Butyrivibrio fibrisolvens: one gene and its partner. The protein of the gene in region 1 interacts with the protein of each later gene in a pairwise test. Links are inferred from orthologs where the notes say so. Each region holds a gene or a part of one and is shown on either strand. Other genes may lie near its edges.

Region 1 (16,386 bases):
GAATGATGAAGTCATCCAACAATCATGAGAAAGAATATGTTGTAAGGGTTGATAAGGAAGTTAATGGCGCTTTTCTGCGTCAGATGGCCGGTGGAGTATACATTGAAGATCTTGATGTTACTACAAAAAGATGCAAGGTCGTTAAGACCGGAAGAAATTCATTCAGGATCATCCTTACTCAGGGTCTTAACAGACAGATCAGACGTATGTGTAAGGCTCTTGGCTATAATGTAAGAGAACTTATGCGTATCAGAGTATTAAATATTGAGCTTGGCAGCATGAAGCCTGGAGAACTTAGGGAAGTTACAGGAAGAGAGCTTACAACGCTTTATTCAAAGTGCGGACTTAGGAAAGATACTGCATCTAATTAACCTGTGTTAGATGCAGTACAAAATTATAGATAAAAGATATATTTATTGAATGTTGGTCAGGGATATGGGCCTTTATTTCATTGGATATAGATAAGAGAGGACTAACCGTTGGGAGAGACTAATTTAATACAAGAATACAATAAACTGTGTGAGACTATTAAGTATCACATGGATCGTTACTATAATCAGGATGCTCCGGAAATAAGCGATTATGAATATGATCAGCTTATGCTTCAGCTTAAAGCTGTTGAAAAAGAGCATCCTGAGCTTATATCTAAGGATTCACCTACAAGGATCATAGGCGGTTCTGTCAAGAGAACTGCAGGTGTTACAGTTGAGCATGATGTTCCTATGCTCTCTATTCAGGATGTCTTCTCCAAAGAAGAAGTACTTGAATGGGTTCACGACGTAAGAGCTATGCACCCTGATGTGCGTTTTTGCGTAGAGCACAAGATAGACGGACTTTCTATGAGTATCCGTTATGAAAATGGTAAGCTTACACTTGCAGAAACCAGAGGAGATGGCCTTATTGGTGAAGATGTTACTTCCAATGCACTTGTTATACCGGATGTTGTAAGAAGTATATCCTCTGAGTTTAATTCGCTTGAAGTGCGCGGCGAAGTATATATGAGTCATGAGGATTTCGACAAGACCAACAGAATTCAGGAAGCTCATGGCAAGAAGACTTTTGCTAATCCCAGAAACTGTGCTGCGGGTACTCTGAGACAGCTTGATAGCGGAATGGTAAGAGAACGTGGCCTTTCTATGTTTATTTTTAATATACAAAGATCTGATCCGCAGATAGCTTCTCATTCTGAAGGCCTTGAGAAGATGAAGGCTCTTAAGATGGCGGTTGTCCCATCTGCAGTCTGCGTAACAGATGATGAGATCCTTGCACAGATTGATGCTATAGGAGAGTCAAGAGGATCTCTCCCGTATGATATAGACGGCGCTGTAATTAAAATCGATCAGATAGCCTATAGAGACGATTTTCCGGCAGGCTCCAAGTATTCAAGTGGTCATATTGCATATAAGTATCCTCCGGAAGAGAAGGAAGCTGTTATCAAAGATATAGAGCTGTCAGTTGGTATGACAGGAAGAGTTAATCCTACAGCGGTATTTTCTGAAGTCAGACTTTGTGGTACTACAGTTTCAAGAGCTACTCTTCACAACCAGGACTTTATCGACAATCTAGGTATTGGTATCGGAAGAACAGTTCTTGTATATAAGTCAGGCGAGATCATTCCTAAGATAAGAAGCGTGGTAGCTTCCAAAAATCCTGCTGATTCTGTGACATTCAAGATTCCTGATGTCTGCCCTGTATGCGGCGGCAAGGTTGTAAGAGAGCCTGATACAGCGGATATGATCTGCACTAATGATGACTGTCCTGCCAAGCTTGAAAGACGTATCATCAACTTTGTAGGTCGTGACGCCATGGATATAAAAGGTTTTGGTGAAGAGTATATCAGAACCCTTATAGAGAACGGCTACCTTCATGATATAGCTGATATATATCTACTCAAGGACTATAGGCAGGAACTTATTGAAAAAGGTCTTATAGGCAAAGAAAAGGGCACTGATAACGTTCTTAATGCGATAGAAGCTTCTAAGTCCAATGAACCTTTCAGACTGCTTACAGGACTTTCTATACCAAATGTAGGAAAAACATCGTCTAAGACAATAATGAAAGCTTTTAACAGTATAGACGACCTTATGCATGCAAGAGTTGATCAGCTTGTTGAAGTTCAGGATGTGGGAGAGACTACAGCACTTTGCATCCATGACTTTTTCCATAAAGATTCTAATATAAGACTTCTTGAAAGACTTAAAGATTATGGTCTTACTTTTGATATGGAAGTTGTAGAATCCTCAAGTGAACTTGCAGGTCAGACATATGTTATAACCGGAAGTCTTGAAAAGTTTGCCAACAGAGATGCTATGGTAGCATTTATCGAAAGCCATGGTGGAAGCGTATCTGGAAGCGTATCCAAGAAAACTTTCGCACTTATCAATAATGATATTGCTTCTAATTCAGGCAAGAACAAGAAGGCCAAAGAGCTTGGAATTCCGATCATAACTGAAGAAGAGTTTTTATCAAAAGTTCAGAGTTAATGAAGGTATAGCAAAAAAATATATGCAGTATTAAATACTTTAATATATAATTGCTGTAATACTATTACTAAAGTGCCTTAAGACAGCAGTACTTTAGGAAGATAGCGCTTTTTAAAGAAGTACTTTTTAAAACAGTACTTTTTAAAGCAGCACTTTTTTAAAGGAGTAATTTAAAAGGTACAGGATCTGTCATAAGCATTTTAAAATAAAAAGTAATATCAGAATGGAGATATAAGGTTATGCCTATTAAGATTCAGAACGATCTTCCTGCCAGAGAGCAGCTTGAGAAAGAGAATATATTCGTAGTAGATGAGAACAGGGCCATGCATCAGGATATCAGACCCCTGTCCATATGTATTCTTAATCTTATGCCGCTTAAGGAAGATACTGAGCTTCAGCTTCTTAGGGCTCTTTCTAATACTCCTCTTCAGATAGATGTTACATTTATGAGAGTAAGTACACACGAAGCCGGACACACCTCTACAACACATCTAAACAGCTTTTATAATACCTTTGATGAATTAAAGGACAACCATTATGACGGAATGATCATAACAGGTGCACCTGTTGAGAAGATGGAGTTTGAAGAGGTTGATTACTGGGATGAGCTGTGTCAGATTTTTGAATGGACCAAGAAACATGTGACATCAACTTTTCATATCTGCTGGGGTGCGCAGGCTGCCTGCTATTATCACTTTGGTCTTAAGAAGATACAACTTCCTCAAAAGCTATTTGGAATCTATGCTCACAAAGTGCTCAACAGGAAGGTTCCGCTTATTAGAGGATTTGATGACGTATTCTACATTCCTCATAGCAGATATACCTCAGTACCGATCGATGATATTCACAAGTGCAATAAGCTTGTAGTACTGGCAGAGTCTTATGAAGCAGGAGCAATGCTCTGCATGACCAAGGATGGAAGACAGATCTTCAGCTTCGGACATGCAGAATACGACCGCTTCACACTTGATAGTGAGTATAAGCGTGATGCCAAGAAGGGGCTTGGAACTCCGCTTCCAAGAAACTATTATCCGGATGATAATCCGAATAATAAACCAAGGCTTACTTGGAGAGCGCATTGCAACCTCTTGTATTCTAACTGGCTTAACTATTACGTATATCAGGCAACTCCATATAAGTGGGGACAGATACTCGATGCTGATAACATTGTCAAGGCATCAAAGGCACTGACAGAAAAAACTGATAATGGTAAATAAGAATAGATATATAGTTGTTATGAGAAAGACTGTCTTTGCAGGCAGTCTTTTTTAAATGGGTTATCGAAATACCGTAAAAATATATTTGAAAAACGCCTATGAAAGTTTTAAAATATATATATGGTGTTTGTACTTTTTGATACTCAGTAAATAATATTTCATAGCCCGCAAACTGGCCCTGAAAGGAGATTATATTATGGCTCTCAATCTTGAGGAGGAACAGGTAGAAAAGAAGGAAGTTAAAGCAAGAAAGAAAACCAAAAAGACAAGGGAGCTCTTAGAAGAGGCTGATCGCCAGATGAAAGAGCTTCACAGACGGCGCGATGAATATGTAGAAGTTCTTGATTCTCTTAACAAACAGTCAGAAGAACTTGGTGAGATGAGCGCCAAGGGCTTAAAAGTCGAGCATGAAAAGTTTGGAGAAGGAAAAATTTCTTCTCAGGACGGAAAATATATCGAAGTCAAATTCGGTAAAGTGGTCAAGAAGTTTGTACTTCCTGGTGCAATTGCAGAAAAACACCTTAAAGTCAGTGATGAAAAGATCTTGGAATTCTACAATAAGTGTGATGATATACATAAACAGATACTGAAGGTTCAGATGCAGCTTCGTTCTACAGATTTTGCAATTGAGCGTCAGGCTGATAATATTGAAAAACTTAACCAGAAAGCTTGATCAAAAAGGTCAGATAGTGCTAATGGCTGAGCAGCTAATATAGCGGATTTTAATTAGCTGACATATGGTTACAATAACAAAGGTTCTACCGCTTACTTATTATATGCGGCAGAACCTTTTTATATTGATGTTATGTGTGACCGGATCAGTTTAATGATCAGATCGCGACTTTCTCATCATGTTCAGTATTGTTTTCCTTAGTCTTCTTGTCAGCAAGCTTCCTGTTAGCAGTAGAGAGCATGAGCTTGATCCTGTTGAGCTGATTGACTTCAGAAGCACCCGGATCATAATCGATTGCAACTATATTAGATCCCGGATAATGTCTTCTAAGCTCTTTAATAACGCCCTTACCTACAACGTGGTTTGGTAGACATCCAAATGGCTGTGTGCAGACGATATTGCCAACGCCTTCTGTGATAAGCTCGATCATCTCACCTGTAAGGAACCATCCCTCACCTGTCTGATTACCGATATCTACGATAGGCTTAGCATATTCTACAAGCTTGTAGATACTTGTTGGAGCCTCAAAATGTTTGGAAGCTTTAAGTGCTTTTGTTGCTCCGCCTCGAAGCTTTTCAAGAGCCCAGATGGCTACTTTCATTGCCTTAGCAGTCTTTTTACTGGTTCCAAGATATTCAGCCTTGTATATCTGGTTGTAGAAACAGTAGAGCATGAAGTCCAGAAGATCCGGAACTACAGCTTCTGCGCCTTCTGCTTCGAGAAGATCTACAAGATGATTGTTAGCAGCAGGAGCGAACTTGACAAGGATCTCACCTACGATACCAACCCTTGGCTTAACTTCATCTGTGATCTCGATGTTATCAAAATCTTCAACCATCAGACGACACATCTTCTGGAATTTAACCATATCAGTTGTAACATTTATATTCTTTTTAGATACAAATTCTCTGCATCTTGTAAGCCACTTTTGATGAACTTTTTCAACAGAACCCTTGACCTTCTCATAAGGACGCATTCTGTAGATACATCTCATCATGATATCTCCGAATACAGCACCGTATGCAGCACGCTTGAGCATCTCAAAGTCTATCTTGAATCCCGGATTGGATTCGAGCTTGGATAGGTTGAAGGATATAACAGGAATCTGTTCCATTCCGGCTTTTTTCAGAGCTCTTCTGATGAATCCCACATAGTTGGTTGCACGGCATCCGCCGCCTGTCTGAGACATTACAACTGCTGTCTTGTTAAGATCATATTTGCCGGAATGAAGTTCATCCATGATCTGACCTACAACCCAAAGAGAAGGGTAGCATGCATCATTATTAACATACTTAAGACCCATATCTATGGCATGCATATTGTCATTTTGCATGACAATAAGGTTATAACCACAGGCACGAAGAGCGCTCTCTAATATATCGAAGTGTATAGGTGACATCTGAGGACACAGGAGAGTATATCCTTCATCCTTCATCTCTTTGGTGAAGAGAACTCTGTGGTTAGCACAGTCACGAACTGTAGCATGCTTGCCTTCTTCTTCACGTACACGGATAGCAGCAAGAAGTGATCTTACACGGATCCTTGCAGCACCGAGGTTGTTAACTTCATCAATCTTAAGACATGTATAGATCTTGTCAGATCCGTTCAGGATATCTGCAACCTGATCTGTGGTAACAGCATCAAGACCGCATCCAAATGAGTTGAGCTGGATAAGGTCGAGATCATCACGTGTACGTACGTAAGCTGCTGCTGCATAAAGTCTTGAGTGATACATCCACTGGTCTGATACGATAAGAGGCCTTTCAGGAGCTCCAAGATGTGAGATAGAATCTTCTGTAAGTACGGCTACTCCGTAAGAACAGATCATATCAGGTATACCATGGTTGATCTCAGGATCTATATGATATGGACGACCGGCAAGGACTATACCATGGCGATGATTTTCTTCCATCCATTTAAGGGTTTCTTCACCTTTTTTCTTAACATCTTCACGGCACTTTGAAAGCTCATCCCATGCAAGCTTTGCTGCTTCAGCAAGCTCTTTTTTAGGAATCTCTGTGAATTCCTTATAAAGAGAATGAAGTATAGTATCAAGAGAGGTAAAGGCCATGAAAGGATTGCGAAGGCGCGCTTTACCTGATGTGATAGCTTCAACGTTATTTTTAATATTCTCAGAATATGATGTAACAATAGGGCAGTTGTAGTGGTTGGTAGCCCCCTTAACTTCTTCTCGCTCATAGAAAATTCCCGGATAGAAGATGAAGTCAACTCCCTTGTGTATCAGCCATTCTACATGACCATGGCTGATCTTGGCAGGATAACACTCGGATTCTGAAGGTATAGATTCTATACCCATCTCATAGATCTGATGTGATGATCTTGGAGACAATACTACCTTGTAGCCAAGTTTAGTAAAGAAGGTATGCCAGAAAGGATAGTTCTCATACATGTTAAGAACTCTCGGGATTCCTACAGTACCTCTTGTTACTTCGCTATCAGGAAGTGGCTTGTAGCCGAATACTCTCTTATATTTCCAATCAAAAAGGTTAGGAACTCCATCAGCGTTCTTGACCTTGCCAAGACCTCTCTCACAGCGGTTGCCTGAGATGTGCTGCCTTCCTCCTGTGAACTTGTTGACTGTAAGGCGGCAGTGATTGGTACATCCCTGGCAGGTAGCCATAGATGTAGAGTACTCAAGGCTGTTAATCTGATCTATTGTGAGCATTGATGTCTCGTAAGAAGGATTCTGCATGAATCTGTTTCTTGCGATAAGAGCAGCACCAAAAGCGCCCATGATACCTGCGATATCAGGACGGATAACCTCTGCTCCGGCTATCTTTTCGAATGCACGAAGAACCGCATCGTTGTAGAAGGTTCCACCCTGAACTACGATGTTACTTCCAAGTTCCTTGGCATCAGACACCTTGATAACCTTGAAAAGAGCATTCTTGATTACAGAATATGCAAGACCTGCAGAGATGTCATCTACACCGGCACCCTCCTTCTGGGCTTGCTTAACTTTAGAGTTCATAAATACAGTACAGCGGGTACCAAGATCGATAGGATGCTTAGCAAAAAGAGCTTCCTTGGCAAAATCCTGAACACTGTAATTAAGAGACTTGGCAAAAGTCTCGATAAATGAACCGCAGCCTGAAGAACAAGCTTCGTTGAGCTGAACTGAATCAACAGCCTTGTTCTTGATACGGATGCATTTCATATCCTGACCGCCGATATCAAGGATACAATCGACTTTGGGATCGAAGAATGCAGCTGCATTATAATGAGCGATAGTCTCAACTTCACCATCATCAAGCTGGAATGCTGACTTCATGAGAGACTCGCCGTAACCTGTAGAACAGGAGCGGGCTATACGTACGCCTTCCGGCATCAGCTTATATATCTCCTGCAAAGAGTTAATGGCAGTCTGCAAAGGAGAACCGTTATTGCTTGAATAGAATGAATACAGAAGATCACCGTTTTCTGATACAAGAGCACACTTGGTAGTTGTAGATCCTGCATCTATTCCAAGGAATGCATTGCCCCTATAATTGTCAAGAAGTGAAGTCTTGACCTTGTACTGATCCTGACGCTTCTTGAATGCATCATAATCTTCCTGAGTAGGGAAAAGAGGCTCCATTCTGGCAACTTCAAACTCCATATGGATCTTTTTGGAAAGTCTGGAAACCATCTCATTCATATCATAAGAAATAGCTTCCTCGGCATTCATAGCACTACCCATAGCAGCAAAAAGGTGAGAATTGTCTACATCTATAGTATGCTCATCATCAAGCTTTAAAGTCCTGATAAAAGCATTTTTTAGTTCTGACTGGAAGTGAAGAGGACCACCAAGGAATGCAACATGACCTCTTATAGGCTTACCGCAGGCAAGACCTGAGATAGTCTGATTGACAACTGCCTGGTATATGGATGCAGCAAGGTCTTCCTTGGTAGCACCGTCATTGATAAGAGGCTGGATATCAGTTTTTGCAAATACACCACATCTTGCAGCGATGGTATACAGAGAATTGTAATTTTTGGCATACTCATTAAGACCGGCCGCATCAGTCTGAAGAAGAGATGCCATCTGGTCTATAAATGAACCTGTACCGCCTGCGCAGATACCGTTCATACGCTGTTCAACATTGCCGTCTTCAAAATATATGATCTTGGCATCTTCACCGCCAAGTTCTATAGCAACATCAGTTTTAGGAGCAATTTCTTTAAGTGCTGTAGATACAGCAACAACTTCCTGGACAAATGGAACTTCAAGATGCTTGGCCAGATTAAGACCGCCTGAACCTGTTATCACAGGATGGATCGTAACGTTGCCAACTTTGGCCTGAGCCTCTTTGACGAGCTCGGCAAGAGTCTCACGTATATTGGCGTAATGTCTCTTATAATCAGCAAAAATCAGTTCATGTTCCGGATCAAGAAGTGCAACCTTTACAGTTGTAGATCCAACGTCAATGCCAAGTGTGTAGTCTTTTGAAATCATCTAAACCTCCGAATGAAATTACCAAAAAGCCGAAGATAACTGTAATATTACACATCGTCTCTTAACAAAAAACGGCGGCAGCGTCCCTAGTCAGTACACTAGCGTTAATCTTGATGCTGCCACATAATTGTAATTTCATATTCAACTATAATTTCTTATTAAAAGGAAATCCCTAAAAACATTCTTAGTGATTATAAAACATGACCGGTATTTTTTCAATGTGCTACTTTACTATAGTTAAAAAATCCAAGTTAAAAAACTATAAAGTGTTTGAGAAATATTTGCGCTATTCATTTACAGAAAATACAATAAATGCTAAAATCAAGGATGAAGAAGCGCAGTGGGATGTAAGTACTTACCGACTGCGCTTAATATTGCCACATTAAGTTTTATTATCGCGCATATGTAAATATGAGCACTTGTTTTTAGTTTGTATTTTCTATGGATTTTTGGCGATAAATACATGAATATTTAAGAGGTCATTATGTTCAATAAACTTGAAAGAAAATTTGGCAGATATGCCATCAGAGATCTTACGATCAAACTTATGATCGTTTATGCCATAGGATATATGGTATGTCTTATGGGAAGCCAGGCAGATCCGTTATTTGTTGATAATTATATCAGCTTCAATCCATACATGATCCTTCATGGACAGATCTGGAGACTTGTAACATGGATCCTTATACCACTTCAGGATAATTTTCTTTTGTATGCGATCTCTATCTTGCTTTTCTATATGCCAATCGGCAGAACCATGGAAAGCGCCTGGGGAGATTTTAAATACAATCTGTACCTGTTCCTTGGATTTATTATCACTATCATTGCAGGTTTTGTCCTCTATGGAGCATATGCTTTATATGGACTTTCATTAGGTGCAGAAAGTGAGACATTTTCTCAGATTCTGCAGCTTATAGGCACAGCTGTCGGAAGCTGCACAATTCCTTATTATATTACGATGTCTATCTTTTTTGCATATGCTGCAACATTCCCGGATGCGACTGTACTTCTTATGTTCATCATCCCAATCCAGATGAAGTGGCTTGGAATTGCATATGCAGCTCTTTATGGATATAAATTTGTAATGTCTATTGTAACTTTGATAAGAGCTTTTGCGCAGTATGGATTTATGACAGGATGGATAGGCGGATGCGGTATCATAGCAGGTATCATAGTGCTTATAGCTTCACTCATTCCGTTTGTTATTTTCTTTTTTGGAGACCGTTCCAGCAGACTTAGGAGAAAGGCCGGAAGATACAGACCTTCAGAAGTAAGAAGAAGAACAGAATTCAGACATAATGTTGAAAATGCTAAAAAGGCTCAGCGCATGACAGCTCCAGGATCTGCACATCATAAGTGCGCCGTATGCGGACGTACAGAGATTGATGATCCAAACCTTGAGTTCAGATACTGCTCCAAGTGTAAAGGAGCCTATGAGTATTGTCAGGATCACCTCTTTACTCATGTTCATGTTGAGAAATGATCACATTTGCACGATTTACTGATATATTTCGTTTTGAGCTGATAACGAAGACTTTTTACCAAATATATTGCATGCTCAAATATAAAGTTTGAGTTAGAAAATTAATTATACACAGAATAGGAAATATTGATATATGGATAAAGAAAAAGAATTTGCCGCATTACTTGCTGATGTTACTAATCTTGGAAGACAGCAGAAAGGTATTGTTTCTAAGGAGCAGGTAAAAGAAGCTTTTGATAAGCTTTCACTATCTGATGATCAGCTTGCGCTTGTATATGATTATCTTAAGAAACATGGAATTGGTATAGGAACACCGGCTGACCCTGAAGAATTCCTTACAGAAGAAGAACACAACTATCTTAAAGATTATATCGAATCCTTATCAGAACTTCCGGAAGTAACGGATAGTGAGAAGATTGGTATTACAATATCTGCAATGTCAGGAGATAAATCAGCACAAAACAGGCTTATAGAGATCTATCTTCCTACAGTTCCCGATGTTGCCAAGATGTATGCCGAACAGGGCGTATATATCGAAGATCTTATAGGTGAGGGCAATCTGGTACTTACATCCGGTGTCACAATGCTTGATGCCATAGAGAAACCTGAAGAAGCTGAAAGCTTCCTTACCAAGATGATGATGGATGCGATGGAAGAGCTTATATCTGATAATCTTGATGAAGATGCCAGAGGCCAAAAGGCTGTCAAACACGTTCAGAAGGTTGCTGACAAAGCAGCAGAACTTGCCAAAGAGCTTAGAAGAAGCGTAACAGTAGAAGAACTTGCTGCAGAAACTGACCTTACAGAAGATGATATCATCGAAGCTATCCGCATGACAGGCAATAACATAGAAGATATAGATTTTAACGAAGAATGAATCTGATCTGATAATGATTCAGTAGTCAAATAGGGCCATTGAAAAAATTCACAATTAAGCTTCGGGGGCATTATGAAACAGTTTTTGTATGAAATCGTGAGTAATAGCAAAAAGGACAACTCTTTTGACGAAGCAAGAAGATATGCAAAGGAACATGAGGATTTTCAGGTTCTTGCTCATATTTATTTTGGATATGCTCAGCTTGATAAGACAATGGAGATGGTATCATATTTGAAATCTCTTTTCCCGGGAATCAAAATTGCCGGTTCCAGTTCTTGTGGAGAGATCAAGGATGGGCATCTTACAGATCGTTCTATTCAGATATCCATATCTTTTTTTGAAAAGACTAAGATTAAAACAATTATATATGATTGCAGGGATAGGAGCGAGTTTGATAACGGCATTCTCATGCAAGAAATGGTTGACAGCGATCCTTATGCAAAAGCTGTAGAAGTAATTGTTGCAACTCATTCAGGACTCCATGCTCAGAAATTTTTTGATGCTCTCGAAAAGTGTAATGAATCTGTGGCTGTATTCGGCGCAGCTGCTGCCAAGTATGATGATACAAGTGATACCTTTGTATTTAATGAAGATGGAATATCCCTATTTGGTATAGTATGCGTATTGTATTCAGGTGAGGACTTTCATATCAGTACAGCTTATGCACTTGGCTGGAAGGAACTGGGTCATTCGATGACAGTCACTAAGGCCGAGTCTGAGAAGCTATATGAACTAGACGGCGAGCCTGCTTTTAATGTATACAAAAAGTATTTGAAAATTCAAAATGACAGTTCTTTTTCCAGAAATGCACTGGAATTCCCGCTTATGTATAGTGAATATGGTGTTGACGTTGCCAGGATCTCTTTAAAATGTGCCAGTGACGGAACTCTCTACCTTGGCGGAGAACTAAGAAACGGTGATATAGTAAGACTTGGCTATGGTGATCCTGTAGCCATCCTGGACAGTGTATACGAAGCTCAGGACAAGATCAGATTATTCCAGCCTCAGGCGATATGGATCTATTCCTGCATGACGAGGATGAGTTTCTGGGGAGATGATATTGACTGCGAAATATCACCCTTTGATAAGATCGCTCGCACGTCCGGATTCTATACATTTGGTGAATACATAAGGATTGGCAAAAAAATCTATATCCATAATGCAACTCTTATTTCAATTGGTATGAGAGAGAACGCTCCTGCAGGAATCCCTGTAATGGCTCTTCCAAGGCTCACCCAGAAGAAAATGAGTGGTGAAATATCCATGGTTGAGCGCCTTGTAAGCTTTATTCAGGCGACAACAGGAGAACTCGAAAGACTTAACAAAAATCTTGCTCAAAAGGCACTAACTGACGATCTGACCCGAATATATAACAGGCGCAGGATAGAAGAAATAATGGAGAGCTTTATTGAAGAAGGTCGTCAAAGCCGCGATCAGATTTTCTTCCTGCTTATGGATATAGATTATTTTAAGCAAGTCAATGATACTTATGGACATGACACCGGAGATATTGTTCTTAGAAAGGTTGCAGGCATTCTTAAGAATTACATGAATGATGATTGTGTTCCCGGAAGATGGGGCGGTGAAGAGTTCATGATCGTAGCTCGTAATATCACCAAGACCATGGCTCTTGACCTTGCTGAGAGTATCAGAAGAGATATCTGTGATGAAGATTATGATCCGGTTCCGGAACTAACTGTATCTATAGGTATAGCCGGTATGTCTCCAAACGATAATATTCTGGAATTATATAAAAGGGTGGATAAGGCTTTGTACCATGCCAAAAAAACCGGAAGAAATTGTGTGTTTTTCAGCACTGACTGATATCTTTGGACAGATGGAAGGATTAATAGTTTTTGACATCTATCTTGTTATTTGCTGCTAAACTTATTCAATAGTTAAGACGAATTAACCCTTTGTTAGTGCTACAATATAAGGCTTTGTACATTCTGACCTGGGAAACTAAAGAAAACCGGTGGTCATTTTTTGTAAATATTACACAATAAAAAAATGCGGGATTTTCGCGTTTTTTGAAAAAAGGTGTTGATTTATTTAAAAAAATCTGTTATATTTTACTACGTTGAATCCACGAGATAATCTTTAGCAAAATAAGCGAAAGCTTATGACGCAAAGCTATAGGGCCTGTAAAATGGCAGCCAGTTGCACTGTACTTTAAATTCTTGCCGTCTGCTTTATGCAGACGGTTTTTTACTTGTTATTGTTAAAAAATAATCTTTTTTCACTCTTTCTCCGATATATTTATATGACGTAGGCGGTAAAAGGATTTTTATCGTTCTTAATATGATCATAATATTTTTATGAAACTCCCAGAACTAAGGATTGGCTTAGTTAGCACAGTATGAGAGTAAATAATAGTCTTAGGTCTAAGATCTTAAAGTCTATGCTTTGTCTTATAACAGTTATTATCATGACTGTTTCTTTTGCATTGCCGCAAACTATAAGATATTCCAAAGCTGCGCCTCCGGAAGCTGAAAAGCTTGATGATGAACCGGTAGAGGCGAATTTCTATGGAGATATAGCGCCATCTTCTGATATAGCTAATTACAAAAACGGAAAAATAGGGACAAGGACAGTTAAAGTTGGATATTTTATGATAGACGGCTTTCAGATGTATGATGAGAATTATGGATATTCCGGTTATTGCTATGATTATCTTCAAAAGATCCGAACCTATACCGGGTGGGATTATGAATATATAGGAGATGATGAAGATATAGCATTCTCTGATCTGTACAGGATGACTGTTGAGGGCGAGATCGACCTTATAGGCGGTATAACCTGGACACAGGAAAGGGCTGATAAGCTCATCTTTTGCAATGTGCCAATTGCTATGGAGTATACGACCATATTTGTAAAAAATGGCGATACAACTTTTCTTGCCGGCGATTATTCCAAATGGAGAGGCATAAGGCTTGGAATTGTCAGAGGGACTACATATGTTGACAAAGTCAGGGATTTTGCAGAATCGAATTATTTTACCTACAAGGGATATTATTATGACAGTGATGCAGATCTAATTGCTGCTCTTGAAAACGGCGATATTGATGCCTTTGTTTCCGGAAGTTCCCATAACTTTCCCGGAGTTTCAATTTTGGCACAGTTTGATCCAAGCTATTTGTTTTTTGCCACAGGACTTGATAATAGTGACCTCATGGACAGTCTTAATCATGCTCTTTCTCAGATAGAGACTGTTGATGCAGGCTTTAAAGAGTCACTTATGTCCAAGTATTATCAGGGCAACGGCACTAGTAATATTACATTCACATCCACAGAGAAACTCTATCTTGATTCTCTTATAACTAATAACAGAACCTTTACTCTTTTGGTCAATCCCGATAACTGTCCATTATCTTATCTCGATGAAAACGGTAAACCATCAGGTATCCTTGTAGATATGACAACTTCTATACTTGACAGTATAGGCCTTTCATATGAATTTTATGAAGTATCTGACAGATTTGAATATATAAATGCTTATAATGAGCAAAGAGCAGATATAGTGATCGACTTTATATCGGATTTTGGCCGGTCCGAAATGGGAGGATATTACGAGTGTGATTCCTATTTTGATACCTCTCTTGCCAGTGTCCATAATGATAAAGAATATTCTTATGATACGATCGTAAAAAGACATGGAGACGGAATCTTTAATGATAGTATACTTCAAAGCCTAAGCGATACTGATAATGTTGTATTCCTTGATTCTTTAGAAGCTACAAGGCGTTATCTTGTAGCTCATCCCAAAGCCTGTACAATGCTGCCCTTGGAAAGCGCAGTAGTGCTTGTCGGACAAGAAGAGACCAATGCACTTGTTGCTGAAGATATATCTTATAGAAATCTGCGCTTTTGCATGGCTGTTAACAGTAGCTGTGGCAATTTCCTTATAGGAATCTTTAATAAAGCATGTAACTCTTTTCCTCAGCAAAAAAGAGCTGAGATCATCAGCAGATATGATATTGACAATTACACACCGAAGACCTTTAGAGCCTTCATATATGATAACCCTATGTACGGCTTTGTAGTTATTGTTTCAGGTCTTGTCATCTTCTTTTTGGTGATCATAAATCATATTGGCAAAAGAAACAGACGTAAGGTTGAAGATCTTAACCAGAAGCTGTCTACAGCGCTTGATGGAGAAAAGAAAGCGTCTGAAGCCAAGAAGAGATTTTTCAGTAATATGAGCCATGATATGAGGACGCCTCTTAACGGGATACTGGGGCTTACCAGAAGCGTTATTCGAAATGGTATAAATTCGGTAAACAATCTGGATTATCTGTACAAGATAGAAGACAGTGCCAATTATTTGGAGCTGCTTATCAACGATTCACTTGCAATGAGTAATCTGGGAAGAGTCGAGATAGAACTAAATCCTCAGATGTGTGATCCCGGACAGGTCTTTGACAGCCTTAAAAATGTTGCACTTACCTTTGCAAAAGAAAGAGATATACGAATTATATTAAGAAGAAAAGAAATAGTAAACCTTCCGACAATGATCGATTATAGCAGACTTGAACAGGCGATACTAAATGTTATCTCCAATGCTGTTAAGTTCTCACGTAAAAGCGGTACTATCGAGATCGATCTGACCAGCAGCATGATAGACGATGGCAAGGTCGAATATACCTTAAGCGTTCAGGATCACGGAATCGGAATGAGCAGCGATTTTCAAAAGACGATGTTTGATGCTTACACGCAGGAAGACAGAGGTGAGATGACAGATCATGCAGGGACAGGAATAGGGCTTTCTGTTGTCAAATCTATCGTCGAGAAGATGAATGGCAGAATTGATATTAAGAGTAAAGAAAATATAGGAACGATAGTGACTCTTGTCTTTGTATTTGATGTCTGCGCAGGAGCCATGCTCGATGATCTGCAAGAAGATTATGAGCAAAAAAGCCTTGAAGGTAAGACTGTTCTGTACTGCGAAGACAATGAGCTTAATATGGATATAGTATGTGCTATCCTTGAAAGCGAGAATGTCAAAGTGGAAAAAGCCTGGAACGGCAAAGAAGGTCTTGATACATATACAAACCTTCCGGAGGGAACACTTGCAGCAATACTTATGGATATCAGAATGCCTGTAATGGATGGCCTTACTGCTGCCAGAGCCATAAGAAATTCAGGCAGAGAGGATTCAAAGACCATACCTATTATAGCTGTATCTGCCAATGCCTTT
Region 2 (16,450 bases), 2.2 Mb from region 1 along the record:
TCACAGATGACATAACACATATCGCTTATGCAACCAAAGGTGAACATACTGACGATTATACCTTTCATCTGTACTCCTATGATAACGGTGTTGTAACAGACATCGGAGAGACAGAAAATGTAGATATTTATTCCGAATATGTAACTTTTTTTGACTACTATGAACCTGATGATGAGGAAGAAGACAAGACTCAGTATTATAACACTGGATCCTCAGAAATATACAAATCTCCTTTTGGAGAAGTTATAGAGATACAGGAAGCTCTGCAAAGAGGCAAGCTAATGATCCAGGCCCTTGATGATAACGGTATAAGCTGCGTCTATATGTGTGATATAGAATACGGTAAAGAAATCACAGACTATGAACTTCTAGCTTACAACGCTTCCATATCCGGTATATATGCAAAAAGGTATCTATTCTATGTTTCAGGTCAGAAGACCAGAAATATGTATCTTTCATCACAAGAAGGGGACCGCCTGATACTGCGCGATGTCCCAAAGGATGAAAGCCTGTATTTCAAAGCAACACCTTATATAGATGATAATTTATACTATTTTGTCGTAGATCTGCTGGAAAGCGATGGAAACTCCAGTATATACGATCTGTATGTTAGAAATGATGAAGATAAATCCTTAAAGCGACTGGATACAATGGTAGAAGACATATCCATAACCGGAAAAGGTGCTGTCTACTGCAAAGATGAAGCCTTATACTACTACGGAGCAGATACCAAAAAAACAACCAAGATAGCTGATAGTTATTATTATTGTCAGGTTGGAAACCAGTACGAAACAAGCGCTTCAACACTTACGTACATAAATACATATTAAAGAACTGGTGAATTTTGGAATATATGTAACTTGTGGTGTAAATTGGAACATAATAATGTACAAACCTATAGCTACTGTAAAATAAAGCTTTCAAAACCACTATATCTTGTATAACAATTATTTTTTGGTACAAATAACAGCTTGTATCGGAATAATGTATTGTATATAATGAAAATATGGTGAAGAAGAAAATATTTGCAAGTCTATCAAATAGAATGCAATTTCCAAAAAGGACATGAAACAGGGTTCTCCTGTGTCATGTCCTTTGCGCATTTCAGGGGGCGCGACATAGATTTTCTTCTTAAATAGGGAGATTGGAGGAATCTGCACGTATGAAGAAGACATATGTAATCGACACTAATGTTCTGATTCAGGCTCCGTACGCGCTTGAATGCTTCGAGGACAATAACCTTGTACTTCCACTGGTAGTACTCGAAGAGCTTGACAGACTCAAGAATGCAGATGGTGAGAAAGGAGCTAATGCTAGGGCTGCAGTACGTTATCTTGAAAACTTGAGGATGAACGGGGATCTATTAAAAGGAGTTGAACTAAAAGGAGGAGGAAGTGTCAGGGTTGAAAAGAACTGCATAAATGTAGAGCTTCCGGAAGACCTTCCTGATGACAAAGCAGATAACAGAATCCTCCAGGTATGTAAGGGCCTTATAGTTGAAAACCAGGAAGGCCAGCAGATAGTACTGGTAACCAAAGATCTTCTGCTTAGGATCAAAGCCCATATCATAGGTATCAAGGCAGAAGACTTCACAACAGAGCAGATAACAGATGAAGACGAACTCTACACAGGACGAAATGAAGTATTTGTACCTGAAGAAGAGATCGACAATTTCAAAAAAGACGGGATACCTGTAGAATGCCTGTATGATACAGACGAGCAGGGAGAAAGAGTCGAACTTATTTTCCATGAAAATGAATTTGTAATACTAAAGCCGGATCAGTCAGACAGGAAGTCACTTCTTGGACGAATACATAATGGCAAAGTCGTACCTTTAAAGTACAAAAAGTGTAAGCCTTACGGAGTAACCCCAAGAAACGTAGGACAGTACTTCATGCAGGAAGCCCTTATGGCAAGTGCTCAAGAAGCACCTCTTGTAATAATAAAAGGTATGGCCGGCACCGCCAAGACCTTCTATTCACTTGCAGTAGGCCTTGAGAAGGTATTCAACAATGTAACCGGCGAATACAGAAGGATCATAGTATGTCGTCCAAACGCACAGTTTGATGATGATATAGGCTTCCTTCCGGGAGACGAGCAGGAGAAGATAGCTCCTCTCATGAGGCCTATAATCGATAACCTTGAACAGATCCTTGACTCCGATGAAGCAGAAAGGTACGAAGACGAAGAACAACTTTCTGACAAGATAGCTGAGATCTTCGATAGAGGCATCATCCAGACAGAAGCCCTTAACTTCATCAGAGGCCGCTCCATTGCCAAGACCTATCTCATCATAGATGAAGCTCAGAATATGACCCCTAATCAGGCTAAGGGTATCATCACAAGAGCAGGTAAGGATACCAAGATAATACTCCTTGGTGATCCCAACCAGATTGATAAGCCCTTCCTTGATAAAAGAACTAACGGCCTATCCTATGCAGCCAAGTGTATGAAAGACAGCCCTTACTGCTGGCAGCTGACCCTGTCCGCAGAAGAATGCGAAAGATCCAGCCTTGCAATGGATGCGATCAAGAGATTATAAAATATACGTGATAGGCGTTGTATTCTCAAAGCCTTAGATGATGCAGACAGAATATAGATTATTACAACTCCAGTCAAGTGTAGCGAATAATAATTATTATAAGTTAGTCAAAGTCTTACTGCTCTGAGTAGCAGTATTAACAGTATAGTGTGCAAAAAGCGTCTGTGTCTGAAGGCATGGACGCTTTTTGCGGGTTCTCAGTTGGGCATGCTGATATGCCCAAGTATAAAGTTTTAATATACAATACAAAATATGAAATAGATATAGTAAGTAAGAATGTTCGAATTGATAATGGTATGGAATATCGTTAAAATATAAGATATAACCTAAATCTGATATATAAAATCAATATAGGGAGCGTTGGGGATGATCAAGAAAAGACTGCTGGAACTTCTGGAAGATGCGCTTAAATATATCAAAGAACAGATCATATGGAAGGTGCTTGGTCTTATAAGTCAGATAGTGATCGTTATCTGTATATCAAGTATAATCTCTAAAGTCGTGACTGTAGGCATGACTTTGATTAACGGAAGAGAAGCATCCGTTAGTGCAGGTTCATTTATTAAATATATAGTTCCTGCGATTATTTGTATAGTTCTAAGATTTATTTTTGACAAAAAAGAAACAGAAAGCTCTTTTAACGCAAGTGCAGATGTTAAGAAGATTCTGAGACAGAAGATATATGATAAACTTCTAAGTCTTGGTTCTTCTTATAAGGAGAAGGTTTCATCAGCCGAAGTAACACAGCTTATGACAGAGGGTGTGGATCAGTTAGAGACATATTTTGGACTGTATCTGTCGCAGCTTTTCTATGCACTTATAGCGCCTGTCATTCTTTTTATTGTCACTTGTTTTATCAGTATACGGGCAGCTGTCATACTCCTTGTATTCGTTCCTCTTATCCCAATCTCAATAGTTGTAGTCCAGAAGATCGCAAAAAGGCTTCTTAACAGATACTGGAGCATGTATGCAAGCCTTGGAGACAGCTTCCTTGATAATATTCAAGGTCTTACTACTCTTAAGATCTACCAGAGCGATCAATATGCAGCCAATAAGATGGATGGCGAATCCGAACACTTCAGGAATGTCACAATGAAGGTTCTGACTATGCAGCTCAACTCCACAAGTGTCATGGACATCATGGCATATGGCGGCACAGCAGCAGGTATCATCGTATCACTATCAGAATATTCCAAAAACAGTATCACGCTTTCAGGAGCGCTTACTATAATCCTACTTGCAGCAGAATTCTTCCTTCCTATGAGGAGGCTTGGTTCATATTTCCACATAGCTATGAACGGAATGGCCGCAAGTGACAAGATATTTAACCTTCTGGATCTTGAAGAGCCGGCGGAAGGGGAAGAGGATTTTCCAGAGGATGCTGATTGCATAACTTTTGACAAGGTATTTTTTTCCTATGATAAAAATACTAATGATAAAGATAGCAGTGATAGAGATATTGGTAATAAAGATGATAGTAATAAAGAAACCAGTAATAAAGAAGCTGTAAGTTTTGGAAAAGTTCCTGTCACAGATACAGCACTGTCACCCTCTGATAATCCTGATGATATAGGTCTTATTAATAGACAGAAGGAAAAAGGAGCTGTTCTTAAAGCTGTAAACATGAAGATCCCCAAAGGAAGCTTTACAGCTATAGTCGGCGTATCAGGAAGCGGCAAGAGCACCATTGCATCTCTTCTTATGGGCAGGCAAAAGAATTATCAGGGCTCCATCAAGATAGGCGACAAAGAGATATCTTTAATAAAAGAAAATGAGCTTTTTAAGAATATAACGCTTGTTTCATCCGGAGCAATCCTGTTCAAAGGTACTATCAGAGACAATCTGGCAATCGCAGGGTGCAACAGATCAAAAGATAAAGAATGTGCAAGTAATGAATCTACAGAACAAAAATCTGCTCATAATGAATCAGCCAATACAATAACCGACGAGCTGATGCTAGAAGCGCTTAAGAAAGTAAATCTCTTAACACTAAATAGTAATGCTGCTGAGAATATTCTGGACATGGAGATCCTTGAAAACGCGTCAAACCTCTCAGGCGGCCAGAAGCAAAGACTTGCAATAGCAAGAGCCCTTCTACATGATACCGACATCTATATCTTCGATGAAGCAACCTCCAATATAGATGCCGAGTCAGAAGAGATGATCATGACGGCTATTAAGGATATAGCCAGGGATCACACAGTTATTCTTATAACTCACAGGCTTGCTAATGTAGTAGATGCTGACAAGATATATATGCTCAAAGATGGATGCATACAAGAAGAGGGAACTCATAAGGATCTTATGAACCACTTCGGAAGCTATGCACTGCTTTTTAATGCACAGCAGAAACTTGAAAATTACAACGGCGGCAAGTGTAAGACAGGCAAGATGCCGGTTCACAAGGCTGCAGCGACATCCGGCAATGCAGCAGCTATACAGGTTCCTATCTCCGAAAGCAAGAATGATAGAAATAAAAAGAATCTGCGCACGATAAAAGACCTTGCCTCTTTGGTAAAACCGCTTATGCCTATAATGATCCTTGCGATAACTCTTGGAGTTTTGGGATTTTTATGCGCTGTATTCCTGACGGTGCGAGCAGCTATGATCCTTGCAGGAGGAAGTGCTGCAGCAGATAGCGTATCCGGCAATATTACCGCCATATCTTTTTCCAGAGCAGCTGCTATATCACTTGTAATAATGGCAGTTCTTAGAGGATTACTCCACTATGCAGAGCAGTACTGTAACCACTTTATTGCATTCAAGCTCCTTGCGCTTATAAGGCACAAAGTCTTCTCTGCTCTTAGAAGACTGTCACCGGCAAAGCTCGAAGGACGAGACAAGGGCAATATAATTGCTATACTCACATCTGACATAGAGCTTTTGGAAGTGTTCTATGCACATACTATATCGCCTGTATTTATCGCTATTATCATGACGATCATAATGGTGATCTTCGAATGGCGCATATATCCCATAGCCGGAGTCATCGCTCTTATAGCATATATAGTTGTTGGAGTCGTGATCCCTGTTATAAACGGAAAACGTGGAAGTGATGAAGGCAGGGAATATAGAGAGAACTTTGGAGAGCTTAATTCCTACGTCCTTGAAAGCCTTAGAGGCCTTGATGAGACGATCCAATATGGAAGCGGCGAAATAAGACAAAAGGCAATTATAGATAAATCCACAAAACTTACAACTATATCCAGGAAACTGTCCGAATATCAGGGTGACCAAACCGCAGTAACAGATATAACTATCCAGATATCGTCCTGGATCATGCTCCTTGCTGTCATATATGCAGGATCTGCAACCTTTGAAAATCCGGGACATATAATAATCGCAGTAGTAGCCATCATGAGTTCCTTTGGACCAGTGATCGCTCTTTCCAATCTGTCCAACAACCTGGTGCAGACTATGGCAAGTGCTGCAAGAGTCCTTGATCTGTTAAAAGAAACTCCTGTTGTTTCGGAAAATACGGATGGCAAATGCCTATATCCCAAGGTTGAGAGTATATATACCGATAATATATCTTTCACCTATGGCAAAGAGCCTGTATTAAAAGACTTAAGTATAGGCTTCCCAAGAGGCCAGATATTGGGAATCCACGGTCCTTCCGGCTGCGGCAAGTCAACACTTCTAAAACTCCTAATGAGATTCTGGGATGTCTCAGCTGGAAGCGTAAGGATCATAGCAAGTGATACTGATCCTACTGCCGGAAATGAAGATCAGAAGGATGTTAATAAAGGTTCAGGCACTGATTCCAAAGATAGATCGCCAAATGCAGATAATACCGGCTTAAAAGGATCAGACACAGCTGATAAATCGCAGAAAAGCGCCACAAACAAAGGCGCTATAACTGAAGGAAATCCTGCAGATAATGAATCACCAGCAGAGCCAAAACCGCCAAAGCCAATGACTGCGATCGAGATGCTAAAAGCTATGCAGGCTGCCAAGGAAGAGCAGATAAGGGTCAAGAAAGAGCATGAAAATGCCTTCCTTGAAAAATCCAAAGCTCTTGCAAAACAAAAAGAAGAAGCCAGAAAAAAGGCAACTCTTGAAGCTGAAAAAGTTGAAAAGCAAAACCGCATGACATTATTGCAGCGAATCAATTCGCTAATGCCAAAAGCTGAAGATAAGGAAAGATCTAAAGACATTAAAGATGTACAGACAAAGAGCCTTAGACATCTCGAATCTTATGTAACACAAGATACCTATATCTTCCACGATACAATCGCTGCCAATATAGGTATTGGCAGGATCAATGCCACTTTGGAAGAAATACAGGATGCTGCCAAAAAAGCCTCACTTCATGACTTTATCATGAGCCTCCCTGATAAGTATGAAACCCAGGTAGGAGAACTTGGAGACACCTTATCAGGCGGGGAACGCCAGAGGATAGGTATAGCCAGAGCCTTCCTTGCAGATGCTGACATTATACTCCTTGATGAGCCCACCAGTAACCTCGATAGCCTTAATGAAGGCATAATTCTCAAGTCTCTCAAGGAAGCATCCAAGGATAAGACAGTGATAATCGTATCTCACAGAGATTCAACAATGGCCGTTGCTGATAACGTATACAGCTTCGAACAATGATCCCTGGAACGTAGGTACGGGACCATTTTACAAAAAGATCCCTTAGGGCGTAATTAAGAGATCAAAAAAGGTCCCTTACCTACGTCCCCAGGGTTCATTTATTTTTGACAGTAAAGCTTTAATTTGCTACAATTACGACAGTTTTTGATGCCTTGGAACATACACCATCTTCCGAGGCTTTTTATTAGATTAGTATAGAGCAGGGCGCTTTTATATTTATAAAAAAGAGCACCGGTGCCGGAATGGAGATCGCAATGGAATACAATCCGAAAGCCATAGAACCCAAGTGGCAGAAATATTGGGAAGAGCATGAAACTTTCAAAACAGATGTATGGGACTTCTCTAAGCCCAAATACTACGTACTCGATATGTTCCCGTATCCGTCAGGCGTAGGTCTTCACGCAGGACATCCTGAAGGATATACAGCAACAGATATCGTATCACGTATGAAGAGAATGCAGGGCTACAACGTCCTTCACCCAATGGGATACGATTCCTTCGGACTTCCGGCTGAGCAGTACGCTGTATCAACAGGCAATCATCCAAACGGATTTACTGAGAAAAATATTGAGACCTTCACTGGTCAGCTCAAAGAGCTGGGATTCGACTATGACTGGTCCAAGATGGTTAAGACATCTGATCCTTCTTTCTATCACTGGACACAGTGGATCTTCAAGCAGCTCTATCTTGACGGATATGCCAAGTATGTAGACATGCCAGTTAACTGGTGCGAAGAACTCGGAACAGTTCTTTCTAACGACGAAGTTATTGATGGTAAGTCAGAGCGTGGCGGATATCCTGTAGTTCGTAAGAACATGAAGCAGTGGGTTATCGACCAGCAGGCATTTGCAGAAGAGCTCCTTTCTGGTCTTGATGAGATCGACTGGCCACAGTCTACCAAGGAGATCCAGAGGAACTGGATCGGCAGATCTGAAGGTGTTGAGGTTGATTTCAAGATCGTAGGAGGCGGAGACTTCTCCATCTATACTACATGTATCGAGACAATCTACGGTATTACATTCATGGTACTTGCTCCCGACGGAGAGACAGTCAAGGAACTCATGCCTAGAATTGAGAACAAAGAAGAAGTTGAAGCTTATATAGCCGAGACACTTAAGAAGACAGAGATGGACAGAACTGAGCTCAACAAGACTAAGTCAGGCTGTGAGCTCAAGGGAATCCATGCAATAAACCCTGTTAATGGCAAAGAAGTTCCTGTATTCATCGGTGACTTCGTACTTGGCGGATACGGAACAGGTGCCGTTATGGCAGTTCCAAGCCACGACCAGAGAGACTTTGAATATTCTGAGGTTCACAACATTCCAAGGATCCAGGTTATCGACGGCGGTGACGTATCAGAGCACGCTTTCGAAAAGGGCGACTATCTTGGCAAGGGCTGCAAGCTAATGAATTCAGAAGAGTTCAACGGCCTTACAGTAGAAGAAGCAAAAGAAGCTATCACAGATAAGCTTGTGAAGATGGGCGTTGCAAGAAGAACTGTTAATTACAGATTCCGTGAATGGATCTTCGCTCGTCAGCGCTACTGGGGTGAGCCAATGCCTATCGTATATCTTGAAGACGGCTCAATCCACGTACTTGATGATGATGAACTTCCTCTTGAGCTTCCTGAACTTGAAGATTATAAGGGCAAAAATGGTAAAGCACCTCTTGATAATGCGACAGACTGGAAGAATTATGATCATAACGGCATAAAAGGAACAAGAGAGACCTCAACAATGCCAGGTTCTGCAGGATCTTCCTGGTACTATTTCAGATATATCGATCCTGATAACAAGGACGAGTTTGCAAACCAGGAACTTCTTAAGCACTGGATGCCTGTAGACCTTTATGTAGGCGGACCTGAGCATGCTGTAGGACACCTTATGTATTCAAGAATCTGGAACAAGTACCTTTACAAGAAAGGTCTTTCTCCAGTAAGCGAGCCTTTCAAGAAACTCGTACACCAGGGTATGATCCTTGGATCTAACGGTATCAAGATGGGTAAGAGATTCCCAGAATTCGTAGTTAACCCAAGTGATATCGTTGAGAAGTATGGCGCTGATACACTTCGTCTTTACGAGATGTTCATGGGTGCACTTGAAGCTTCCAAGCCTTGGTCTGATCAGGGCGTAGAAGGTGCTAGAAGATTCGTTAACAAGGTTTGGAACTATTTCTCCAATCCTGATAACATCTCTGAGGATAATGCAGACAGACTTACAAGACTTTATCACCAGTCTGTTCGTAAGATCACACACGACTTTGAGACACTTGGATTTAATACAGCTATCGCTCAGATGATGATCTTCATGAACGAAGCAACCAAGGGAACATGTCCTAAGGAATATGCCGAAGGATTTGTAAAGATGTTCTCATGCGTATGCCCTCATGCAGGTGAAGAGCTCTGGAGCCTCCTTGGACATAACGAAACAATTGCTTACGAAGCATGGCCTACTTATGAAGAAGCTCTTTGCAAAGAAGACGTTATCGAGATCGGTGTTCAGGTTAATGGTAAAGTCAGAGGCGTTGTAGGGCTTACAGATGATGACACTCAGGAGAGTGCACTTGAGAAGGCTAAAGCAATCGACTCTGTTAACAAGTTCATCGATGGCAAGAACGTTGTAAAGGTAATCTATGTTAAGGGCAAGATCCTTAATATCGTAGTAAAATAAGATAATTATTATTCAGGCACCCCACTTCAAACAAAAGGGGTGCCTGATTTTCTATTAAAAAGGATTTTGAAAATGATGTCCGGGAGTGTTATCTGTAATCTTATTATTTGTCTTACTTCCTACTTTCTCTTGGATAAATATTCTCCAGGATCTGACCCTCTCTAGCATCTCATCTTTATTTAAAACTGCATATGCAAAGCCTTTTCGTACAAGTTCTTCAGGAAGGATATCGTCATATTTTTCAAACACAGGGACTTCTTTAGGATAGAGAAGCTCCATTGCATCAAGTGGCTCATCAGCCATATCGCAGACAACTTCAAAGAAAGTATTCCTGTCAGCTTTCATAGTAAACTGGATGAAATACGGGCGTGAAGAATCAAGACCCTTAAGTGCTAGATACGGAGCACACTTGATTTTAAGGAACCTTTCCAGCGCAAGGAATGAATAGCTTCCAAGCCATGGGAATAGAGCCCACATGTTACCCCCAAGGGATATCAGAGGATTATCTGTAATACCTGCAGCTCTGGCACTCTTTCTTCCAAGTGAAAGCCTCGCCCTTGCATTTTGCATAAGATATGGATAGACCTTATCTTCAAGTAGTACCTTTTTCATACGCTCTAATATATGCGTGTTGATATCACCGGGGCATTCGCCAAAATATGCCGGAACCTGACCCTTAACCATCTGGCAATAGACAGTGTGTCGCTTATGATCTATATCTTCTACAACCCAGGTACGACCTGCGATAGCGATCTTTTCCCCAATAGGAGGCGGGGCGCAGAGTGTGCCAAGTTCCTGGGATTCGCACCTGACGGTATACTCGACATTCTCCTGGAAGACCGCATAGAACTTGTAAGAGTTCGTGATCCTCTCGCCCTTAAGGCCTACGATAAGTCCTCCTCTTTCTGTCTGCTGGATATGATCTATCTCTATGAGGTGTCGCAGCAGCACCCTGTAATCATCTGTAGATACCCTGTGAAAATAAGACAGTGACAAGACTCTTCCTGCCAGTTCTCCCAGAGTCATCTCGCCTCCGGAAGCCAGTGTAGACATGGTCTGGTGGTAGAGTAGTGAGTATGGGAGCCTGTCAAGGACAGGAGGCTCGACCCACCTTTCTTCTATATAGACCTGTACCAGAGCGATACCCTGAAGGAGCTTCCATGGAATAGTCTCTGGTAGCATAGCCCTAGCCTCAGGCTCGTCCTCACGCATTACAAACCACATCTCCGGCGGATCATCACGCCTTCCTGTTCGTCCCATTCTCTGGAGAAAAGATGATACTGTAAAAGGAGCATCCATCTGGAATGCGCGCTCAAGTCTTCCGATATCGATTCCAAGTTCAAGAGTAGAAGTTGTAACAGTAGTAAGATAAGACTCTTCATCCTTCATGGCTTCCTCTGCGGTCTGCCTGTAGGATACAGACAGATTGCCGTGGTGGATCAGGAACCTTTCAGGCTCATGTTTTGCTTCGCAGTACTGCCTTAAGGTTGTGGTAACAGCCTCGGCTTCCTCTCTTGAATTGCAGAAGACAAGGCACTTTTTGCCCCTTGTATGTTCAAAGATATAACCCATACCGGGATCAGCAGCCTTGGGCGCTTCATCCGTAGCCGGTGAAATATATGGAAGAGTTTTGATTTCAGGTAGAGCTTCTTGCGGCTTTACTGCGCTTACCACATCTGCATCAATAATCTCGCCCTCAGCTTCCATCTGCTGAGCTCTCTTTGACTTCGTCGCAGCTTCCCCAGCCTGAGGCCCCTGAATATAGAAATGCTCCATAGAAAGTCGCCATACCTGGCCCTTGTCTTCAATCTTCGGTATAACGCAGCCGCGTCCTGTTCCTGAAGATAAGAATCTTCCGGTCTGTTCGAGATCTCCAATAGTTGCAGAAAGTCCTATACGCCTTGGATTAACCCCAGCCATGCGGGACAGCCTCTCCATAAGGCACAGAGTCTGACCTCCGCGGTCCCCCCTCATAAGAGAGTGGACTTCATCAACAACAATAAATCTAAGGTCGCCAAAAAGCCTTGCGATATCTCCGTGTTTATGAAGCAGAAGAGCTTCAAGAGATTCAGGAGTTATCTGAAGGATACCCGAAGGCTTTTTTAACAGCTTATTCTTATGAGACTGATTAACATCGCCGTGCCAGTGCCAGACAGGAATCTCAGCTTCCGCGCACAGATCGTTAAGCCTAGAAAACTGGTCGTTAATAAGAGCCTTCAAAGGCCCTATATACAGCGCCCCAACAGATGCTGGCGGATCTTCATTAAAAAGTGTCAGTATCGGAAAAAATGCTGCCTCAGTCTTACCTGAAGCAGTAGAAGCACACAGAAGAAGATTATCTTCTGTATTAAAAATGGCATCGCCCGCAGCTACCTGAATTGCGCGGAGCGATTCCCAGTTATTCCTATAGATAAAGTCCTGAACAAATGGTGCGTATCTGTCAAAAACATCCATGATTCGTCCTCTTATGGCAGGTGCTACAAAGGGTTAATAGTAAATAGAGAAAAATATGTAAGAAACTATTTTTCTCTATTTTACTATTATTCATTAAACTTTATCCACTCGACAACAGTATCGTTTCTATTATCACCTGTTTTCTCTTCGACTGCATCCTTGGATTTGAATGGGAGCTCATAGATAGTACCATACTCATCAGGATGACTTTCATCTTCGATGACATAATAGCCGTATACATCGCTTTTTTCATCAGAAATTAATCCACGTAGCATCTTTTTCTTCTCTATTGTCTTCTGTTAGTTCAGTAGCATAATCACTAGATAAAAATGCCAGATCATATTCTTCTGAAAGATGCTTTGAATATGTTGTGTTCTCTACTACATAATAAGTATTAAAATATCCATTTTCTCGAATTTCATACTTATCCATTCTAGTATAACCTGAGTCAGAATGCTCTTTTACAAATCTATGTAATTCTGAAAAATCTCCATATGAAAACAGGGAGAGTTCTTCTGTTTTTGAGAGTCTTGAAAAATCTGATTCTCTGGTAATTCTATGATCAAGCTTTAATATACCATCTGTGTATAACCTGTAGTATGTATCTGTAGTAATACTTGAGGTAATCCTGTGATTAATCCATATGGTTCCATCTTCCCATGCAAATAATTCATCACCAGCAAATATTAATATATTGTTTTCGTTGCAAAGCTGGGCACTATAGACTGTAAGCGGCATTAAAATATAGCCTATTTCATTTTCATCCTGGGTTATGAGATATCTTATGTAAATAGCGTTCTCATATTTATTCATATAATAGTCTTTTTTACAATGTTCATACCGTATTCAATAGCATTATATGAAAGACTTTCTGAAATCTCATCAACGGTACATGCCTCTTTTGGTATTGAGGAAACAGCATTTTGCCAAATATTTGAAATAGTACTTGAAAGGCTGCTCTTTTCAGAAGCATCGTTTCTAATAACAGAGCTTGGTTTAAATGTTCCTTCTCCTGTAAGAGCACCACTTAGGATAGAATTATCGCATACCATATTGGGAACATCTGGTATTTCGTAATCACCATAGGCTAAATCGTTAATTGTCAGTTCCAGACAACTACTCTCTTCATGATATCCTCCAGATGAATATATATCTTTAAGCGTAACCTTAACAAGCTTTCTTGTTTGGGCATCAAATGTATATTCAGCTTCATCAAAAGGAGAGTATGAACCATCCCCCCCAAAAGCAGGTGCAATACAAGGAAGTTTATTTCCTACAAATGTCACTACAAAATGTCCCTGCTCATCTACTGATCCATCAAAATAAATTGAAACATCTGTCAAATTATCTAAGTTAGGCATAAGAATTTTATCAACTTCAAAACGTTCACTATATTCATGACCAGAGTATCCGTAAGCTGTTTTTTTATATCCATTGATTATTCCTACATAATAACTGTAAGTTGAGATTGTGCCTTGTTCGTCGATATCGCCATAACACGTAAACTCATAATAAGGTTCAATACATTCTCCATACAATATTCCCAACACATTATCTTCATCTTTATAGTAATGGTCATATTTGATATTGATAGATTTATTGAGTATTTCATATGGTGATGAACCTGATGCTCTATAAGAAGAATGATAAGATTCAGTCCTTTCACTATACGATCCAGTAACAGACCAATAAGCTGAATAATGGAGATCTTCATAAGATGCCTCAAAAAGCTTCCTTACAGATATTTCCTGGTCATCATATTCATAGATTACATCTAATGGATCTAATGGATCTACCGGGGTAATAAAGATATTACAAATTTTATAGATAACAACGAGTGACAAAAGAAATATTACAATTCCCCATAAAACTTTTTTCGTCTCCAAAAAACAAAATCCTCCAATTTAAAATTCCACTTTTTTCATAAAAGAGATTATAACATAGAGCTAAGAGAAAGGTATTCCAAATAATCCCTGCCTCCTTCCCAAGGGGTCATTTTAGTTTTATTTCAAAGAAAAAGATGGTTGCTTCTATGCAGCGGCAGTGACAAAAGCAACTCAACCAGTGGTGGAGCCCCGCTAAAATAGGGCGTTTTCGCCCTGTCAACCAACAGTTCGTGTTAAAATAGATCCTGATAATGTAAGGTGGAAGCATGAAAGGAGGTGCCCGATATGGACCAAATCAAAATCGGAAAATTTATAGCATCATGTAGAAAAGAGAAAGGGATGACACAGGCTTATCTTGCAGAGAAACTTGGAATAAGTGACAGAGCTGTCAGTAAATGGGAGACAGGTAAGTCATTACCGGATACAGGTATAATGCTTGAGCTGTGTGAGCTACTTAATATCAACGTCAACGAACTCCTGTCGGGTGAAAAAATCATGACTGAAACTTATAATAAGAAAGCTGAAGAGAACCTTTTACAGATGAGGAAAGAGGTTGAGGAAAAGGACAGACAGTTACTAAGTCTAGAGATCCTGATAGGAGTACCGGCTACAGTTGCCGGAATAGTATTATGTTTTGTTGCATCCTTTGTAGAGATGTCAACAGCTCTTAGGATCATACTGATCGTATTTGCAATGCTGATCATATTTACATTTGCATTTATCGCTGTAGGTATAGAGCAGAAGGCCGGATACTATGAGTGTCAGAAATGCCATGACAGACACGTACCCACTTATTGGCAGACCAACCTTGCCATGCATAAAGGACGCACCAGATACATGAAATGCCCTGTCTGCGGCAAGTGGAGCTGGCAGAAGAAGTACCTTACTAAGGAAAGAAGCGATGATACCCCTGTCAAGATTATCAGATAAGATATAATAAAAGGGTTGTTGAGCCAGAACAATTTGCTTTACAATCAGAAAAAAGAAAGACAATCCCTTGATCATATAAATAAGTCATAGGGATTGTCCTTTTTTATTCTACTGAAGCATTGTTAATAATATAGTTCATATCATCAAGAACAAGGGCAGAGCATCTAGGGAATGTCGCCATAGTATCTTCCGGATACAGCATAAGCCCTGCAAATATTGTAGCATAGAACTCAACGGAAGCTGCAGTGCGGCTTATGTTCTTCTTATATCCTTTTGGAAGTTTGCAGGAAGATTTATTGTAGTTGGACTTCTCAGCTTTGAAAGCCTCCTCGAAATCATCAGATATTCTATAGTCTGTAGATATCCCTCTTAATATGTTAGACTTTATGGTAATATAGTGTCCGAATTCATGGCATATTGATATCTTGGCCTGATCTGTTACGCAGGCACTAGCCCTTTCGACAGGTTTAGTGCTAAGCATTATAAGAGGGCCACTGCTCCATTCGAAATAGCCTATAATATTGCCAATATTGGACCAGCCTGAAGTGTCGATCTCAGGAAGCGGATCACTTTCATGATATATACGGATATTGCCGCCATCAGCTGCATAAATATCCTGAAGAGATGCTGGAATATAACTCAGGTAATAGGTAGAATAAGTAGTGACAGTAGAATCCAAAACCACGTTACTGCATTTTGATATATTGCACCCATCAGCATAGGATCTGATAGGAAGCCATATAAGCATCAAAAACAGAACCAGCACGGCTGTGGAAAATAACGATTTTTTAGTACGGATACAGGTATGTTTGGACATATTATTCCTCCTTTCTAAATAAGTCAAAACCAAAGATGTCAACAGTGAGTAAATAGCCAAATAATCTGTAATAATATCGACATATTATCGATATAACATTAGTTTGCGTTGTAATTAAATGATAATACTTATCATTATTTCGTGCAAGTTATCATGGTTCATTGTATACACCAGATACTTATATGAGTAAATCATGTAAACATGGAATATCATAGCTAAACTGCAAAAGATAAACAGATTCAGTGAATTTGTAAAGGCTTACAAGCCAAGAAAAAAGTCTATAACAAATGTTTTATAATTGCAAGTATAAGCAGATATTTTTTATGATCTATGTTTGAACATATATACCAATTGTATATTTTCTATATAATTATTCATTAGGTCAAGAGTGAATTTTATTTTTGGCATAATGCAAAATCAGCATGGCAAAATACTGTAAATAATTGACTACAATAATTTTAACTATTGTTAGAAACAGCCTTATACAATCATAAATAAAAAATATAGTAGATTTAGTTCATCCTTGGTGGAGGCGAATTAAATTGGCTCTATTGCT

The links.
Region 2: the proteins of ligA (region 1) and leuS interact in binary tests that used the Escherichia coli proteins (3 or more experiments, as listed by UniProt). The link is inferred for Butyrivibrio fibrisolvens from one-to-one orthologs.

Annotation. Positions count from the first base shown.
Region 1 is NZ_CP065800.1:2,952,763-2,969,148, reverse strand. Bases 1-2,981 are described here. They hold ligA (NAD-dependent DNA ligase LigA), read left to right. Parts: upstream 1-479; coding sequence 480-2,483; downstream 2,484-2,981. Other genes in these bases: metA (homoserine O-acetyltransferase MetA), read left to right, coding at 2,723-2,981; I7804_RS12370 (pseudouridine synthase), read left to right, coding at 1-371. Outside these bases: more of metA, read left to right, coding at 2,982-3,700; I7804_RS12355 (hypothetical protein), read left to right, coding at 3,897-4,373; I7804_RS12350 (2-hydroxyacyl-CoA dehydratase), read right to left, coding at 4,531-8,829; I7804_RS12345 (zinc finger MYND domain-containing protein), read left to right, coding at 9,314-10,312; I7804_RS12340 (sigma-70 domain-containing protein), read left to right, coding at 10,446-11,189; I7804_RS12335 (diguanylate cyclase), read left to right, coding at 11,262-13,013; I7804_RS12330 (ATP-binding protein), read left to right, coding at 13,549-16,386. UniProt on the Escherichia coli protein: DNA ligase that catalyzes the formation of phosphodiester linkages between 5'-phosphoryl and 3'-hydroxyl groups in double-stranded DNA using NAD as a coenzyme and as the energy source for the reaction.
Region 2 is NZ_CP065800.1:806,971-823,420, forward strand. Bases 7,055-10,099 are described here. They hold leuS (leucine--tRNA ligase), read left to right. Parts: upstream 7,055-7,392; coding sequence 7,393-9,807; downstream 9,808-10,099. Other genes in these bases: I7804_RS19240 (ABC transporter ATP-binding protein), read left to right, coding at 7,055-7,138; I7804_RS03310 (DEAD/DEAH box helicase), read right to left, coding at 9,862-10,099. Also shown: I7804_RS03285 (zinc-ribbon domain-containing protein), read left to right, coding at 1-830; I7804_RS03290 (PhoH family protein), read left to right, coding at 1,163-2,542; more of I7804_RS19240, read left to right, coding at 6,485-7,054; more of I7804_RS03310, read right to left, coding at 10,100-12,261; I7804_RS03315 (hypothetical protein), read right to left, coding at 12,348-12,536; I7804_RS03320 (hypothetical protein), read right to left, coding at 12,514-13,074; I7804_RS03325 (hypothetical protein), read right to left, coding at 13,071-14,147; I7804_RS03330 (helix-turn-helix domain-containing protein), read left to right, coding at 14,433-15,077; I7804_RS03335 (hypothetical protein), read right to left, coding at 15,181-15,894.